One region of the Lysinibacillus irui genome, then DNA from elsewhere that is predicted to be linked to it. Evidence: riboswitches for the same ligand, from Rfam matches in the RefSeq annotation. Region 1 holds a riboswitch; the other holds the start of a gene.
What was found. Region 1 has a riboswitch for thiamine pyrophosphate ahead of thiM (hydroxyethylthiazole kinase). Riboswitches for the same ligand answer to the same signal wherever they lie in the genome.
Positions count from the first base shown of each region.

Region 2: linked by a shared signal. The riboswitch ahead of thiC (phosphomethylpyrimidine synthase ThiC) and the one ahead of thiM (hydroxyethylthiazole kinase) in region 1 are both predicted to bind thiamine pyrophosphate.

Region 1 is NZ_CP113527.1:3,270,975-3,279,204, reverse strand. Features, by position in the region: gene ezrA (septation ring formation regulator EzrA) at 1-952, shown strand, start outside; gene OU989_RS16505 (GNAT family N-acetyltransferase) at 1,042-1,503, shown strand; gene OU989_RS16500 (cysteine desulfurase family protein) at 1,610-2,764, shown strand; gene thiI (tRNA uracil 4-sulfurtransferase ThiI) at 2,764-3,975, shown strand; gene OU989_RS16490 (alpha/beta-type small acid-soluble spore protein) at 4,121-4,339, shown strand; gene thiE (thiamine phosphate synthase) at 4,411-5,052, opposite strand; gene thiD (bifunctional hydroxymethylpyrimidine kinase/phosphomethylpyrimidine kinase) at 5,042-5,866, opposite strand; gene thiM (hydroxyethylthiazole kinase) at 5,854-6,621, opposite strand; TPP riboswitch at 6,703-6,801, opposite strand; gene mbcS (acyl-CoA synthetase MbcS) at 6,992-8,230, shown strand, end outside.
Region 2 is NZ_CP113527.1:196,534-204,763, forward strand. Features, by position in the region: gene OU989_RS00980 (methyl-accepting chemotaxis protein) at 1-1,765, shown strand, start outside; gene OU989_RS00985 (AEC family transporter) at 1,871-2,800, shown strand; TPP riboswitch at 2,879-2,993, shown strand; gene thiC (phosphomethylpyrimidine synthase ThiC) at 3,134-4,912, shown strand; gene OU989_RS00995 (catalase) at 5,031-6,536, opposite strand; gene OU989_RS01000 (helix-turn-helix domain-containing protein) at 6,821-8,230, opposite strand, start outside.

The sequences.
Region 1 (8,230 bases):
AGAATTAACAGATGCATTAAATAAGTATGAAAAAGAGTTTGATACATTAAAAAATGATTTAGCGGATCTTAATCTAACAGTGGTAAAACCTCGTGTGACAGAAATAAATGAAGAAATCGATCACTTTTATGATTTACTTGAAAAAGAGGTTATTGCTAAAAATTATGTTGATCAAAATTGCGATCGTTTATTAAGTTCAATCACCAATGTTATCTCTTCAACAAAGTTAGTTAGTGATGAAGCGACATATGTACAGCAAAGCTATCATTTAAACGAAAAAGATGCTGAAATTCCGAAAGCGGCATTAAAGCAATTAGAAGCACTACAACGTCGCTACGATTTATTAGCTATGCGTGTGAGAGAGGAAAAATCGGCCTATTCAAGTTTGCAGGAAGAATTAATCGAAATTAGTGAAGAGCTTGAACGAATTCACGAGGAACAAGAACATCTATCGAATACAATGAAGAAACTTCGAATTGATGAAAATAAAGCCCGTGCTCAAGTTGAGAACTTAAAGAAAATCTTACAAGATACAGATCGTTTATTAAACAAGGCTAATATCCCAGGAATTCCTGAGGAGATGGATGCACGTCTTGATGAGGCAGCAGAGCACATCTATGTTGTCATGCAAAGCCTACAAGAAGTACCACTGAATATGGGTACAGTTCATAATAATTTAAACGCAGCAACTCTTTGTGTAGAGGAAGTTAAAGTAAAGGCACATGAATTAATAGAAAATGTCATGCTAATTGAGCGCATCATTCAGTACGGTAATCGACATCGTGCAACAAATCCAAAATTAAATATGCGATTAAAAGAAGCGGAAGAGGCGTTTCATCAATTCCGTTATGCGAAAGCATTAGAAGATGCAGGAACAGCTGTGGAAGAAATGGAGCCAGGAGCTTTAAAACGTATTCAAGAATTGGTAGCAGAAGAGACTATGTCAAAATAATTCAACATTTGAGCTGTCTAAAAAGTATAGCGATTACTTTTTAGACAGCTTTCTTTTTAGTATAGAGAAAAGGTGTGGTACGGTTGAAAATGTTAATACAAGAAATGAATGAAAAGTATGCAATTGAAATTTTAAACTGGCATTATGAATCCCCATACAATTTTTATAATAATGACTTAACTGAGGAATCCTTACAAGAAATGCTTGAAAATCCGTACTATGCTATTGTGAATGAGCTAGAGGAAATAATCGGTTTCTATTGTATTGGTACCGCGGCACAAGTTCCAAAAGGACATGAGTTTAAAGCATATATAGAAGATTGTATAGATATAGGGATCGGTTTGAATCCTAATCTAACCGGTCAAGGATATGGTACAGCATTTTTTGCGTTTATTTTAAGTACCATCCAACAAGAACATCATCACCCACTTCGTTTAACTGTTGCCGAATTTAATAAGCGAGCAATCCATCTTTATGAAAAATTCGGTTTTGTCAAAGATATGGAATTTTGCACACCCATAGCTTTTGTCACGATGTTGAAAAAAGAGTGAAGTACCAATTAAAAATGGAAGAATCGTTAAAGTTAGTAGTCAATCGCCAAAGATTGCGTTATGATAAATACCGTTAAATCAACGTTTTGAAAGTGTGTGAAAAATTATGGTTAATACAATTTATTTAGATAATAGTGCTACAACAAAACCTTTAAAAGAGGTTATGCAGGCATTTATGACTGTGAATGAGCAGTATTATGCCAACCCAGCATCTATCCATGCCATGGGAGTTGAATCAAATGATTTATTAATGCGTGCGCGGGAGCAAGTAGCAGATATTTTGCAAACAGAGGCAAAAAATGTGCTATTTACTTCAGGTGGTACAGAGTCAAATAATGCAGCTATTTTTGGAATAGCACATAGTAATACGCATATAGGAAAGCATATTTTAACGACTGAAATCGAACATCCATCTGTCTTGGAAACAGTTAAACAACTCGAAAAAGAGGGTTATGATGTTGAATACCTTCACGTTAATCAAGATGGTGTCATTTCATTAGATGATCTACGTACTAAAATTCGCAAAGATACTATACTAGTTAGCATCATGCATGTAAATAATGAAATGGGTGCTGTCCAACCTATTTATGAAGCAGCTAAAATAATTCATGAAATGAGTCGGGCATTCCTTCATGTGGATGCAGTTCAAAGCTTTGGAAAATTAGCGGTTTCCTTCAAAGGAGAAGAAGGACCAGACTGTATTTCCATCTCTGGACATAAAATTCACGGCTTTAAAGGCTCAGGTGTATTAGCGTTCCGTAAAAAATTAAAATGGCAGCCATATGCCCTTGGCGGAGGTCAGGAATTTGGATTGCGTAGTGGAACTGTAGCTGTTCCGCAAGCAGTCGCTTTAGCAAAAGCGGCTCGATTAGCTGTTGAGACGATGAAAGATCGAGCTACTAAATACCGACAATGGCAGAATGAAATTCGTGCTCAGCTAGAAGGATACGGCGAAGCGGTGCATATTTTATCGACTCCACAGGGAGCTGCACATATTTTATCGTTTAGTGTTCGTGATTTAAAAGGGGAAGTCATTATTAATGCCATGCAAAAACGTGGCATCATTGTGTCAACCTCAAGTGCTTGTTCATCTAAGCAAACGAAAACAAGTCATGTGGTAGAAGCTCTACACCTGGATGAGCATTATAAAAAGGGTGTCATTCGTATTAGTTTTGGAGCACATAACACAGTTGAAGATATAGAACAATTGAAACAAGTATTAGCAGAAGTAATAATGGAACTTAAAGGAGAAATAATGTAATGATTTGGAAAGAAATACTAATTAGATATGGCGAGCTTTCAACAAAAGGTCGTAATAAAATGGATTTTATCCGTAGATTGCGTGAGAACATTCGTCATGCTTTTGCGGATTTAGGACACCTTCATATTCGTACAGAACGTGACCGTATGTTTATTGCTATTGAAAGTGAAGAACAAATGCAGACGCTAATTACTGGATTACCTAAAATTTTTGGTATTCAATCATTCAGCCCTGTTGCTGCATGTGAAAAAGATATGGAAAGTATGAAGCAGCTTGCTATTACAATAATGGAGACATTTAAAGATGAGCAACATACTTTTAAGGTAGAAGTGAAACGAACTGATAAATCATTTCCTTTAGAATCGCATGCTATCCAACGTGAAATTGGTGGCTATGTTTTACCACAATTTCAAAATTTATCTGTCAAAGTAAAGCAGCCTGATATTGAGCTGCGCGTAGAAGTACGTCATGATGCAACGTATATGATGGCGCAGGTCATTCAAGGTGCGGGTGGGATGCCTGTAGGATCGAATGGAAAATCGTTATTAATGCTATCTGGTGGAATTGATAGTCCTGTCGCAGGTTATTTAATGATGAAGCGTGGCGTACGTTTAGAAGCAATTCACTTCTTTAGTCCACCATATACAAGTCAAAACTCATTAGAGAAAGTAAAGGTACTTGCAAACGAACTAACGAAATTTGGTGCTAGTATTCGATTACATGTCATTCCTTTTACTGAAATTCAAGTACTTATTAAAGAAAAAGTACCTTCTAATGTTTCGATGACAACAACACGTCGTATGATGTTAAAGGTGGCTGATCAAGTACGTGAAGAGATAGGAGCTCTTGCAATTGTGACAGGGGAAAGTCTGGGACAAGTAGCAAGTCAAACGCTAGAAAGCTTGACGGCTATCAATGCTGTAACGAATACGCCTATTTTACGACCATTGATTTCAACAGATAAATTAGAAATTATCGATATTGCAGAAAAAATTGGCACATATGAAACATCTATTCAGCCATTTGAAGACTGCTGTACAATATTTACACCTGCCAGCCCAAAAACAAAGCCAAAGCTTGAAAAGGTAGAGCATTATGAAAGCTTCTCTGATTTTGATGAACTCATCGAGCGAGCAGTAAAAAATCGAGAGGTCTACATTTTCCCTAAAAAAGAAGAACAGCAACAAGATAAGTTTGCAGATCTATTATAAGGTATCTACAGCCGTTTCAAAGTCAATTTTGAGACGGCTTTTTTATGTTATTTTATCTATGCCATTAGAGGTACAATTTACCTCTAAAATTTTTGTATTAAAAATCTAATATCGCACATTCTATATTCACAAGGAGGTGAGAGACATGGCTTCAAACAACAACCGCAGTTCAAACCAGCTTGCAGTGCCTGGTGCACAACAAGCACTTGATCAAATGAAATACGAAATTGCACAAGAATTTGGTGTTCAATTAGGAGCTGAAGCTTCAGCTCGTGCCAACGGTTCCGTTGGTGGTGAAATCACTAAACGTCTTGTACAAATGGCAGAATCTCAATTAAAAGGTATGCCAAACAACAACCAATAAATGCTGACTAAGCATTTATAAACTTAAAACCAGTGACCGTAAAAAGGCACTGGTTTTAGTTTGTTTAAAAATCAACCATTTATGCGTGTCACAGACCTTAACGTATTTACTGTATGCTTAATATCTATACTTTCACAGATAGCTGAAATAACAGCAATACCATCTGCCCCAGCTTGAAATACGGCGTATGCATTGGTAGGGTTAATTCCACCAATCGCTACAATTGGTAATTCAGGATAGAAATTGTGAGCTTGCTGCAAAAAATTTGTACCACATGGTGATTGTGCATCCCGTTTTGAAGTTGTTGCAAAAATCGGACCAATACCTACATAATCTGCTTGATGGATAATGGCTGTTTCTAGTTCGTCCTGGGAATGCACAGAAACACCAAGAATCATATTACCAATTTTTTTACGTGCTATGCTAACATGTAAATCATCTTGTCCGATATGAACACCGTCCGCACCAAGTCGTAATGCAAGTTCGACATCATCATTGACAATAAAAGGAACGTTATATTGTTGACATAGTTTTTGACATTGACGTGCAAATTGTTCATAGGCAAATCCAGTTAATGCATGGGAACCTTTTTCTCGAAATTGAAACATGGTAATTCCAGCTTGCAACGCTCTCTCTAGTACATGAAGGGGATTCTGATGACTAACATTGCTTGTGCCCATAATAAAATAAAGTTGTAAATCCTCACGTTTCATAAATCAACACCTCACAGGAATCCTTATGCAGTTGATAAGCAAAATGATTTGTTGGTCCATAACCATGACCAATAGATAAATCATGTAAAATTGCTAATTGAATAAATTTTTTAGCTTCGATAATTGCCTTATCCATCGCAAAACCTTGACCAAGAAAAGCAGTGATTGCTGCTGAAAATGTGCAACCTGTGCCATGGGTATTGGACGTTTGAATACGTGGAGTTTGCATAGAAAAAGATTTACCGTTTTGAAAAAATACATAATCAATAGCAAAATTTGGATCTGCTAAATGGCCACCTTTAAGAATGACGCAATGTACACCTAATTGAAAAAAACCTTGAGCTACTTCACGTATATCTGAAACATCATGTATTTTTCTCCCTGTCAGAGCCTCTGCTTCAGGGATATTGGGGGTAACGATCGTAGCAAGTGGTAGTAGAGAAGAGCGCATTGCTTCAATAGCTTCTTGCAGTAATAAGCTTTCTCCACCCTTTGCAATCATTACTGGATCAACAATTAGTGGGATGTTTTGATTATGAATCATATGTGCGATAGCTTTAATAATATCAGAGGAATAAAGCATCCCTGTTTTAATTGCAGCAATTGAAAAATCTTCGATTAAAGCTTGAAATTGTTTTTCAACAAAGGAGTGATCAATAGGGAAAACTCCTGACACACCCATTGTATTTTGTGCTGTCAAAGCTGTAATTACTGAAGTACCAAACACCCCTAATTCCTGAAATGTTTTTAAATCAGCCTGTATGCCTGCACCGCCACCACTATCTGAGCCTGCAATCGTCGTTACAATATGCATGAAGCTTCACCATCCTTCGATATGCGATAAAGAGCATTTAGTAAAGCTATTTGGAAATCACCAATATCTGATGTAAACGCTGACGCCAGTACCGCAGCTTTTTTATAGTAAGTTAATGTGTCCGCTAATTGTCTGTATGGATTATGGCCTGCAATATAGGCGGCACCGCAAATAGCACTAAGTAAACAGCCTGTCCCTGTTACCTCGGTCATTTGCATATTCCCGCCATTTATCCATTGGCTATCCACACCATCTGTTATAAAATCTCGTTCTCCTGTTATGATAACAATGCATTGATAATGTTGGGCTAATAAAATCGCCTCTTCTTCTAAAGCAATGGAGCCATTCCCACTATCGACACCTTTTTGTTGCCAGTCAACATTGGCTATTGCTGCTAGTTCCCCAACATTACAACGAATGACCGAAAAATGTACTTCCTCAAGCAAGTATCGTACCGTTTCTTTTCGATAAGTAGTGGCACCAGCACCGACAGGATCTAAAATGACTGGAATTCCAAGTTTATTGGCCATTTTGCCTGCTAACAACATTGATTCTTTAGTTCGATCATTGAGTGTACCGATGTTAATTAACAAGGCTTGAGCGAGTGCTACCATTTCCTCTACCTCATGGCTATCATCAGCCATAACCGGGGAAGCGCCTATTGCTAATAAACCATTTGCTTGGAAATTTGCTACCACATAATTTGTAATACAATGAATCAGTGGTTGCTGTTGACGGATTGTTTGAAATATCATCGTAGTCCTCCTTTATGGATGGACGTAAGCATGCAAAAAAGGCTCTTTTTGTGTAAAAATGCACGAAAAAGAGCCTTTCATCAATAGATGTTTATTGCTCCCTACGTCAGTATTAACTAACAGGTTCAAAGGGTCAGGTTTTACCTTCTCAACTCTTGACGAGTCCCCCTGCAATCTTGCTTTTAGTTGACCAAAATGTACCATACTTTTCAATTGTATTCAATAGCAAGTTTACCAATCGACAAAATGTGACCGATGCCATATAGCAGAGTATGATAGTTGTCATGACTTTTCCAAAATTAAGCGCAAACCATTGAAAATGCTGAAAAAAGAGTTTTATAATGTGTCATAGCAAAAGGGGGCATTTGCCATGAAGAGACAAGATTTAGTTGCACCAGAATGGTATAACATAACAGATGAAATTGAAAAATATGCTCAAGATACAACAAAAAATGCATTAATTATTTACGAGGAAAATAAGGATGTACAATTTATTACATATGCATATTTACTTGACAGGGCAAATCAAGCTGCACACGTATTCACGATGCAAGGTTTATCAAAAGGTGATGTGATTTTAGTGATGGTACCTCGTTCAGTGGAAGCATATATTGTATATATTGCAGCATTGAAAGCTGGATTAACCATTATTCCGAGCTCAGAAATGCTAAGAACTAAAGACATTGAATATCGCATCAAGCATGCAAATGCTAAAGGAATTGTTGCTTACGAGCCTTATATTGATCAATTTGATCAGGTGAACAATTTACAAGGAATGCAACAATTTGTTATAGGGAAGGCCCATGAACCTTGGCAACCACTTTTAGAAAAAATGCGCATTCAACCTACAACTTACATAAGTTCTTCTCCAACAAAAAGTACAGATACTGCATTCTTAGCTTATACAAGTGGTACAACAGGAAACCCAAAAGCAGCTGTACATACTCATAGCTGGGGCTATGCACATTTACGAACAACAGCACCACACTGGTTAGGTGTGCAAGAAGATGATATTGTTTGGGCGACAGCAGCACCAGGTTGGCAAAAATGGATTTGGAGTCCGTTTCTAGCAACATTAGGGAGTGGCGCTACTGCATTTGTATATAAGGGGAAATTTGATGCATCTACCTATCTAAGGTTACTCGAAAAATTTAAAATAAATGTTTTATGTTGCACACCTACAGAATATCGTTTTATGGCAGCACTAGAACATTTACATGAATTCGATTTAACGGCACTTCGTCAAGCTGTATCAGCAGGAGAGCCTTTGAATAGCGAGGTCATTAACGTATTTTCGAAGACTTTCGATTTGCAAGTCCGAGATGGCTACGGTCAGACGGAAAACACATTACTTGTTGGCACAATGGTTGGAATGGAAGCTAGAATTGGTTCTATGGGAAAACCAACTCCTGGCAATAAGGTTGAAATTATAGACGATTTCGGTAACCCTGTTGCTGTTGGAGAAGTTGGCGATATTGCTGTTCATCGCACCACTCCCGCACTGTTTAAAAAATATTTAAATGACCCGGAACGAACAAATTTACAATTCCGTGGAGAGTGGTATATTACAGGTGATCGTGCTTATAAAGATCAAGATGGTTACTTTTGG
Region 2 (8,230 bases), 1.4 Mb from region 1:
TTCTATTATGCTGAAGCCGAATGATGAAGCTACTTTAGTGGATTCCAAAAATCGATTTGGCCCTTATTTAAGTAAAAATGGTAATGACATTACGACAGCTCTTATTGAAGGTGTCGATGATAAAAGTGTTTCTGAATGGTATTGGATACCAAAAGAAGAGGGACGCGCAGTTTTGACTGAACCGTATGATTATAATGTAAACGGACAAACCGTTTTAATGACAACCATTTCGGTGCCATTAGTCAATGCTTCTGGTTCATTCTTTGGTGTACTGACAGCAGATGTTTCTATAGATTTTTTAAATGAACTAACAGAATCGGTTGCACCAGAAGGTGGTTACGCAGCCATTATTACGAATAAAGGTATACTGACAGCCAATAGCTTTGGTAAAGAGCTAGATGGTCGCAATATGCAAGAGGATCCGACTTGGAAAAGTATAAGTAAGACAATGGAAAATGGCGAGCTAACAAATATGTACATTGATTCTAATCAGCTAAAGGAAAGGGCTTATAATGTCTTTGCTCCAATGATATTAGAGGATATTGATGAAACATGGACAGTTCAAGTCGTGTTACCCGAATCAAAAATACTAGAGACATATAATCACGTATTCGTATTTACGATTATTGCCTCCATTATTATGGTAATTTTAATGACAGCTGCAAGTGTGTTATTCATCTATAAACAGCTAAAGCCACTCAAGTTTTTACGTACATCTATCGAAACGGCAGCAGAGGGAGATTTAACCCAAAAGGTGGATGAGAAGTATATTAAGGCTGATGAAATTGGGGCAGTTGCATTAGCTTACAATAATATGCTAGATAAAACCAATGGTGCGATTCAAACCGTATTGAACTCTACTACATTATTAAACCAATCGTCCAATCAAGTACATGAGGCCTTTAATGAAATTGTAGCGTCTAGTCAAGAGGTGTCTGTTGCCATCAATGAAATTGCACAAGGCGCATCGAAGCAATCTGAGGATACGGAAGAAACGAATTATCGAATCATGGATTTATCTGAACAGATTGATGCCATTACAGCTCTTTCTAATGAAATGGATGAACTCTCTCATAAAACGAACGAAACAACAGAAAAGGGATTGTACGAGGTTGAAAGCTTACGTGAACGTAATATAGAGACAAATGAGATGAACGGTCGTATTCAACAACAAATCGAATCATTAGCCTCTCACATTGCGAATATTAATCATATCATTGCTTCGATCCAAAGCATTACTGAGCAAACTAATCTATTAGCTTTAAATGCAAGTATTGAGGCAGCACGTGCTGGTGAACATGGTAAAGGATTTGCTGTCGTTGCAGAGGAAGTAAGAAAGTTAGCCGAGCAATCTAAAAGTGAAACAGAAATTATTAAGAATACAGTAGAAAGCATCCTTGAAAATTCACAGCAAACAGTTGCTGTCATTGCATCTAATGCGGATTTAATGCAATCTCAAAATGAATCCGTACAAAGTACACAACTGGCATTTAAAGATAACAGTGATTTGTCACGTTCAATTGCAGCCTCTATTAGTGAATTAATGAGTAAGCTATCGAGTATGTTAGAGCATAAAAATCAAGCGATTATGGCCATCCAAAGCATATCAGCAATTTCAGAGGAAACGGCTGCCTCAGCTGAACAAGTAAGTGCATCTGCAATGGATCAACAAGCAGAGTTACAAAAAGTAGCCGAGTCTATACAAAATATGAACGATATTTCCAATGAACTGCAAGAAGTCGTGAATCGTTTTAAATTAGCGTAAAATGAAGGGCTGCCTAAACAAATAGGCAGTCTTTTTTTATTGGAAGAGACATTGACCTAGTAGAAATTCGGCACTACTATAAAAGAAGGGAAGGGGGTCATCGAAATGATGTATCTCGGAATGATTTTCTTTCAAATTGTTGCACCTATTTTAGTGTTACTTATAGTAGGTGCTATCTTACAAAAGAGATTTCGCTTTAATTTAAAAGCGTTGTCTCAGCTTATTACATATTGCTTTATGCCAGCAGCTGTTTTTGTAAATTTATATGAGACGAGTGTAGAGCTGTCTGTACTGGCAGAGGTCGGATTGTTTATTGTGCTTTTTATTGGGAGCCAAATGCTACTCAGTCACCTTTTTGCGAAGTGGCTTGGTTTAGTTAAAACAGAGGCAGCAGTTTTTAAAAATAGTGTTGTGCTCATTAACTCTGGGAACTATGGCATTCCGGTAGCTCAAATGATTTTTGTAACACAACCTATTGGTGTAGCGATTCAGGTCATCCTTGTAATCTTTCAAAATATGACAACTTATACATATGGTTTGTATAATTTAATTTCCTCTACCAAATCAGGAATGACGATTATTAAAGATTTTTTTAAAATGCCCATCATTCATGCGTTGATTATTGGTGTAGCCATGAACTATTTTAATATCGGTATTCCACAGTTTATTAAAATACCAATAGACCATGTAGCAGATGGCTTTATTGCTGTGGCACTAATCACGTTAGGTGCGCAATTATCGCAGCTTGAAATCAAATCTATGTTTAATAAAACGGTTTTCGTCAGCTGCTTCACACGTTTAATTGTCGGACCAGCCGTAGCTTTAGCCATTATTTTTTTATTGGGGTTAGATGGAGTTGTCGCTCAATCACTATTTATAGCCAGTGCTTTCCCGACATCCCGCAATAGCTCTAGTCTAGCATTGGAATACGATGTGGAATCGGCAACAGCTGCCCAAACTGTTTTATTTTCAACTATTGTCAGCTGTATAACGGTAACAATAGTGATTTATCTTGCGGACGTATTATTTGCTTAATCAATAGAATATTAAAAAATAATGAATGGAAAACTTCCATCTCATAGTAATATCTGCTACACTAGCATCAAACTAAATAGTATTAACTAGGGGAGTCTGATGAGTCAGGCTGAGAGGGAAACGCTTAGAGGTTTCTTGACCCTTTGGACCTGATCTGGCTCATACCAGCGTGGGAAAGTTAAGAAACTATTGCATAGTATGTGTATGCAATTTCAACCTTTACATTCGTGGCCGGATCCAAATAATTATTTTGGATTCGGCCTTTATTTATTTGTTAGGGTGAGCTAGATCCGGTCCTTGTAACAAAAAACATTTAAGGGAGAGAAGTAGCTCATGTCAGCAATTAGTGAAAAGAACATTACGATTATGTCTAGCTTTGAAGGAAGCAAAAAGGTGTATGTTGAAGGTTCCCGTCCGGATATTTTAGTACCAATGCGAGAAATTGCATTAAGTCCGACAACAGGAAGCTTTGGAAATGAAGAAAACGCCCCTATTCGAGTATATGATACGAGTGGTCCCTATACAGATCCATCTTATCAAGTAGATATTACAAAAGGTTTACCTGCCTTACGAAGTGGATGGATTCAAGAGCGAGGAGATGTAGAAGCATATGAGGGCCGCTCTATAAAACCGGAGGATAATGGTTTTCGTCGTGCAGATGATCCGCGTAATCATGAAAATGTCTTTCCTGAATTGGCAAGAAAGCCTTTACGAGCAAAAAAAGGGAGAAATGTAACGCAGCTGCATTATGCAAGACAGGGGATTATTACACCTGAAATGGAGTTTGTAGCGATACGTGAAAATATGGATCCAGAATTTGTCCGATCTGAAATTGCAGCTGGGCGCGCTATTATGCCTTCTAATATTAATCATCCAGAGGCGGAGCCAATGATCATCGGTCGTAACTTCCATGTGAAAATCAATGCCAATATTGGGAATTCCGCGGTATCGTCTTCTATAGCAGAAGAGGTTGAAAAAATGACATGGGCAACACGCTGGGGTGCTGATAATATTATGGATCTTTCAACAGGTAAGCATATTCATACAACGAGAGAATGGATTATTCGAAATGCAGCGGTACCAGTGGGGACAGTGCCAATTTATCAAGCATTGGAAAAGGTAAATGGCGTAGCAGAGGATTTAACGTGGGAAGTTTACCGTGATACGCTTATTGAGCAAGCCGAGCAGGGTGTAGATTATTTCACGATTCATGCAGGTGTACTATTACGCTATGTTCCCCTTACAGCTAATCGTGTAACGGGAATTGTATCTCGTGGTGGTTCTATTATGGCACAGTGGTGTTTATATCATCATCAAGAGAATTTCCTTTATACTCATTTTGAGGAAATCTGTGAAATTATGAAGACTTATGATGTTGCTTTTTCTTTAGGTGATGGCCTACGTCCAGGTTCAATTGCAGACGCCAATGATGAAGCCCAATTTGCAGAGCTTGAAACACTAGGTGAACTAACACAGATTGCGTGGAAACATGATGTTCAAGTGATGGTGGAGGGGCCAGGTCATGTACCGATGCATCTGATTAAAGAAAACATGGACAAGCAATTAGAAGTTTGTAAGGAGGCGCCTTTTTATACGTTAGGTCCACTTACAACGGATATTGCTCCAGGCTATGACCACATTACATCGGCTATTGGGGCAGCGATGATTGGCTGGTTTGGGACAGCAATGCTCTGCTATGTGACACCAAAGGAGCACCTTGGCTTACCTAATCGCGAGGATGTTCGAGTGGGAGTAATTACGTATAAAATAGCGGCACATGCGGCAGATTTAGCGAAGGGGCATCCTGGTGCACAACGCCGAGATGATGCACTATCAAAAGCACGTTTTGAATTCCGCTGGCGTGATCAATTCAATCTATCTCTCGATCCAGAAAGAGCGGTGGAGTATCATGATGAGACTTTGCCAGCAGAAGGAGCAAAAACAGCACACTTTTGCTCTATGTGTGGTCCTAAGTTCTGTAGTATGCGAATTTCACAAGATATTCGAAATTATGCTAAAGAAAAAGACTTGAATACGACAGAAGCGATCCATCGAGGTATGAAGGAAAAGGCAGAGGAATTTAAAAAAGCGGGTAGTCAGATTTATCAATAATGTAAAAAGGCTTGTGTTGTAGTATCGACACAAGCCTTTTGTGATTAAAAAACTCCATGTGAGTGAAAAATTCACATGGAGTAAAAATTGGATTTGGATATCAATAATAAGTGGAATATTAAACGTTTGTTGGTTGTTTTACATATGGGTTTGTAAGATCCATACCTTCTAATGAAAGACCCATTGCTTTTGCTACACCTTCACCATATGCTGGATCTGCTAAATAGCAGTGAAGGATGTGACGGCGCTTGATGAATTCTTCAACAGAAGCCATATCATTTGCCGTATTTTCAAATAGACGTTGTTGCTCTTCTGCCGTCATAAGTCGGAATAGTTTACCTGGTTGTTCAAAGTAATTGTTGTCGTCTTCACGGAAGTCGTGAATACCTGCATGACCATCGATACGTAATTCAGGCTCTTTATAGTCTAAGTTATGCTCCCATTCACCATAGCTATTTGGTTCATAACCTAGTGTTGAACCAAGGTTGCCATCAAAACGCATTGCACCATCACGGTGGAAAGTGCGGAATGGACATTTCGGTGCGTTAACAGGAAGCATATAGTGGTTAACACCGAGACGATAACGCTGTGCATCTGCATATGCAAAGATACGACCTTGTAACATTTTATCTGGTGAGAAGCTAATACCAGGAACAATATTAGACGGTGCAAATGCAGCTTGTTCAACTTCTGCAAAATAGTTGTCCGGGTTTTTGTTTAACTCAAACTCACCCACTGGAATTAATGGGAAGTCTTTTTTATACCATACCTTTGTTAAATCAAATGGGTTGTATGGTAGCTCGCGAGCTTGCTCTTCAGTCATTACCTGAATGTACATTTTCCATTTAGGGAAATCGCCTTTTTCGATTGCTTCATATAAATCACGTTGTGAAGATTCGCGGTCTTGACCAATGATGTCATTAGCTTCAGCGCCAGTTAAGTTTTTAATGCCTTGCTCTGTACGGAAGTGGAATTTAACCCAAACACGTTCATTATCAGCATTGATAAAGCTATACGTATGAGAACCAAAACCATGCATATTGCGGTAACCAGCTGGAATACCACGGTCAGACATTACGATTGTCACTTGGTGAAGTGCTTCTGGTAATGAAGTCCAGAAATCCCAGTTAGAATTAGCGTTTTTCATATTTGTACGTGGGTCACGTTTTACCACGTGGTTTAAATCTGTGAAGTGTAATGGGTCGCGGAAGAAGAATACAGGTGTATTATTACCTACTAAATCCCAGTTACCTTCTTCTGTATAGAATTTAAGAGCAAAGCCACGGATATCGCGCTCAGCATCTGCCGCACCACGTTCACCTGCAACTGTAGAGAAACGTGCGAACATTTCTGTTTTTTTGCCAATCTCTGAGAAGATTTTAGCTTTTGTATATTGAGTAATATCATGCGTTACAGTAAAAGTACCAAATGCACCTGAACCTTTTGCGTGCATACGACGCTCAGGAATTACTTCACGGTTGAAATTTGCTAATTTTTCAACTAACCATACATCTTGAAGTAAAAGAGGGCCACGTGGACCTGCTGACATAGAGTCATGGTTACTTACTACTGGAGCGCCACCTGCTGTTGTAAAACGACGGCTACGATCATTTGCGTTTGTCATATTAGTTTACCTCCTGAAAAAAATGTGAGTCAAACTCTTCATCTATAACTATAACAAATATAAAATAGAATTGCTAGTACATTATAATAATTATCGTTAAAGAATTTATATATTTAAGTATAAACTATAAATATATGCGCTATACAGAAGTAATATACATAGTTTTTCACTTGAATTTTGCTTAGCTAATCTCAATTTGTAAAGTAATAAAGAGAAATGACTGCGTTAAAAATATCTTTATTGAAAATAAAGTGAGCTAATTGAAAACTATTTTAAACAAACTTTTATTTTTTTCTATATCGGTTTGGCGTAATACCAGTTTGTTGTTTAAAGATTTTAATGAAATAATTTGGATCATCAAATCCATTTAAATGAGCAATCTCACTAATTGCAAAATCTGTTTCTAGTAGCATTTTTGTAGCATGATGAATTCTAACTTGCTGTAAATAGCGCTTAAATGGCAGGCCTTGCTTCTTAGAGAAAATCGTACTTAAATAATTAGGACTAATTCCGAGCTTATGAGCAACAAAGGGTAGAGATAATGCACTATCTTTAAAGTGTTGATCAATTATTTCTAAAGCTAGTTCAACATAATCGGCTCTTTTCTCCATCCGGGCTTCTCTTGCTAACTCGATTAAAGTTTGTGTAAAAGAAATAATGCTGTTGAGAATAGTATAAAAAATAGGATGCTCGATAATGATGTGAAATAGCTGACGATAGTTTTGTTCAATAACAGCTTTTTCATGTAATTTATATTTCAACATAAAGCGCCGGATTTGTGCTAAGACACTTGTCAGATGAATACGTAAATCATCTTGTTCATAATAGATTCCCTCATTAGAAAGTCGATATAAAAAAGTTTTAACAGCCTCTAAGTTTCCATCTTCCAAACTACTTATTAATAATTGTTGCTCCTCTGGTGTTAGTAATGGATCAAAGGGCTGTGTTTCAAATTGTTTGCTGGCATAAAAAATATGACCAAAGCCTTCGTAAAAACTTTGATGTAGTGCACGCTTTGTTAATGCATACATATTTTTAATGGTTGTAGGTGTTCCATCATATATCCCGATATTTAAAGAACTATTACTAATCAAACGCCATTCCTTCATTAACGTTCGAACATCCTTCTCCACCATTTTTATATCGTCTGTGTCAAAAAGACATACGATTTTATTGGATAGAGGATATGTTTTCATATGGAAATGAATTGGAGTTTGTTGGAGCCAAGTGTAGAGCTTATTAAATGTCTCGTGATGCTCGGGTTCAATCATTGTAAAATGCAAAGTAGGTTCAATAGAGCTAGATTTGTTATCTAAAAATAATTGATAATAAAAGGAATCATTTGTCGCCTCTTGTGCATAATCTGTAATTTTTGGTGTGCGAAGAGAAATGGCAGCGAGTTTTTGCTTTAATAGTTCTAAGTCAATTGGTTTCACAAAAAGATGGGCAACCTGTAAATCAATTGCTTTTAATGCATTTTTAAATAGGGGTTCTGTCGTCATTGCTAGAATGGCACCGGATAGTTTTTGTAAATCTCGATAAAGAGCGTTTAAGCGATTATTAGGAAATAAATCGATATTTAAAAGAATCGCATCTGGTTCAAATTGTCGAATACTTTGAGTCACTTCTGAAATACTTGTACACATTTCAATAAAAACATCTCCAGGAAAATATGTATGTAAAAACCATTTTAT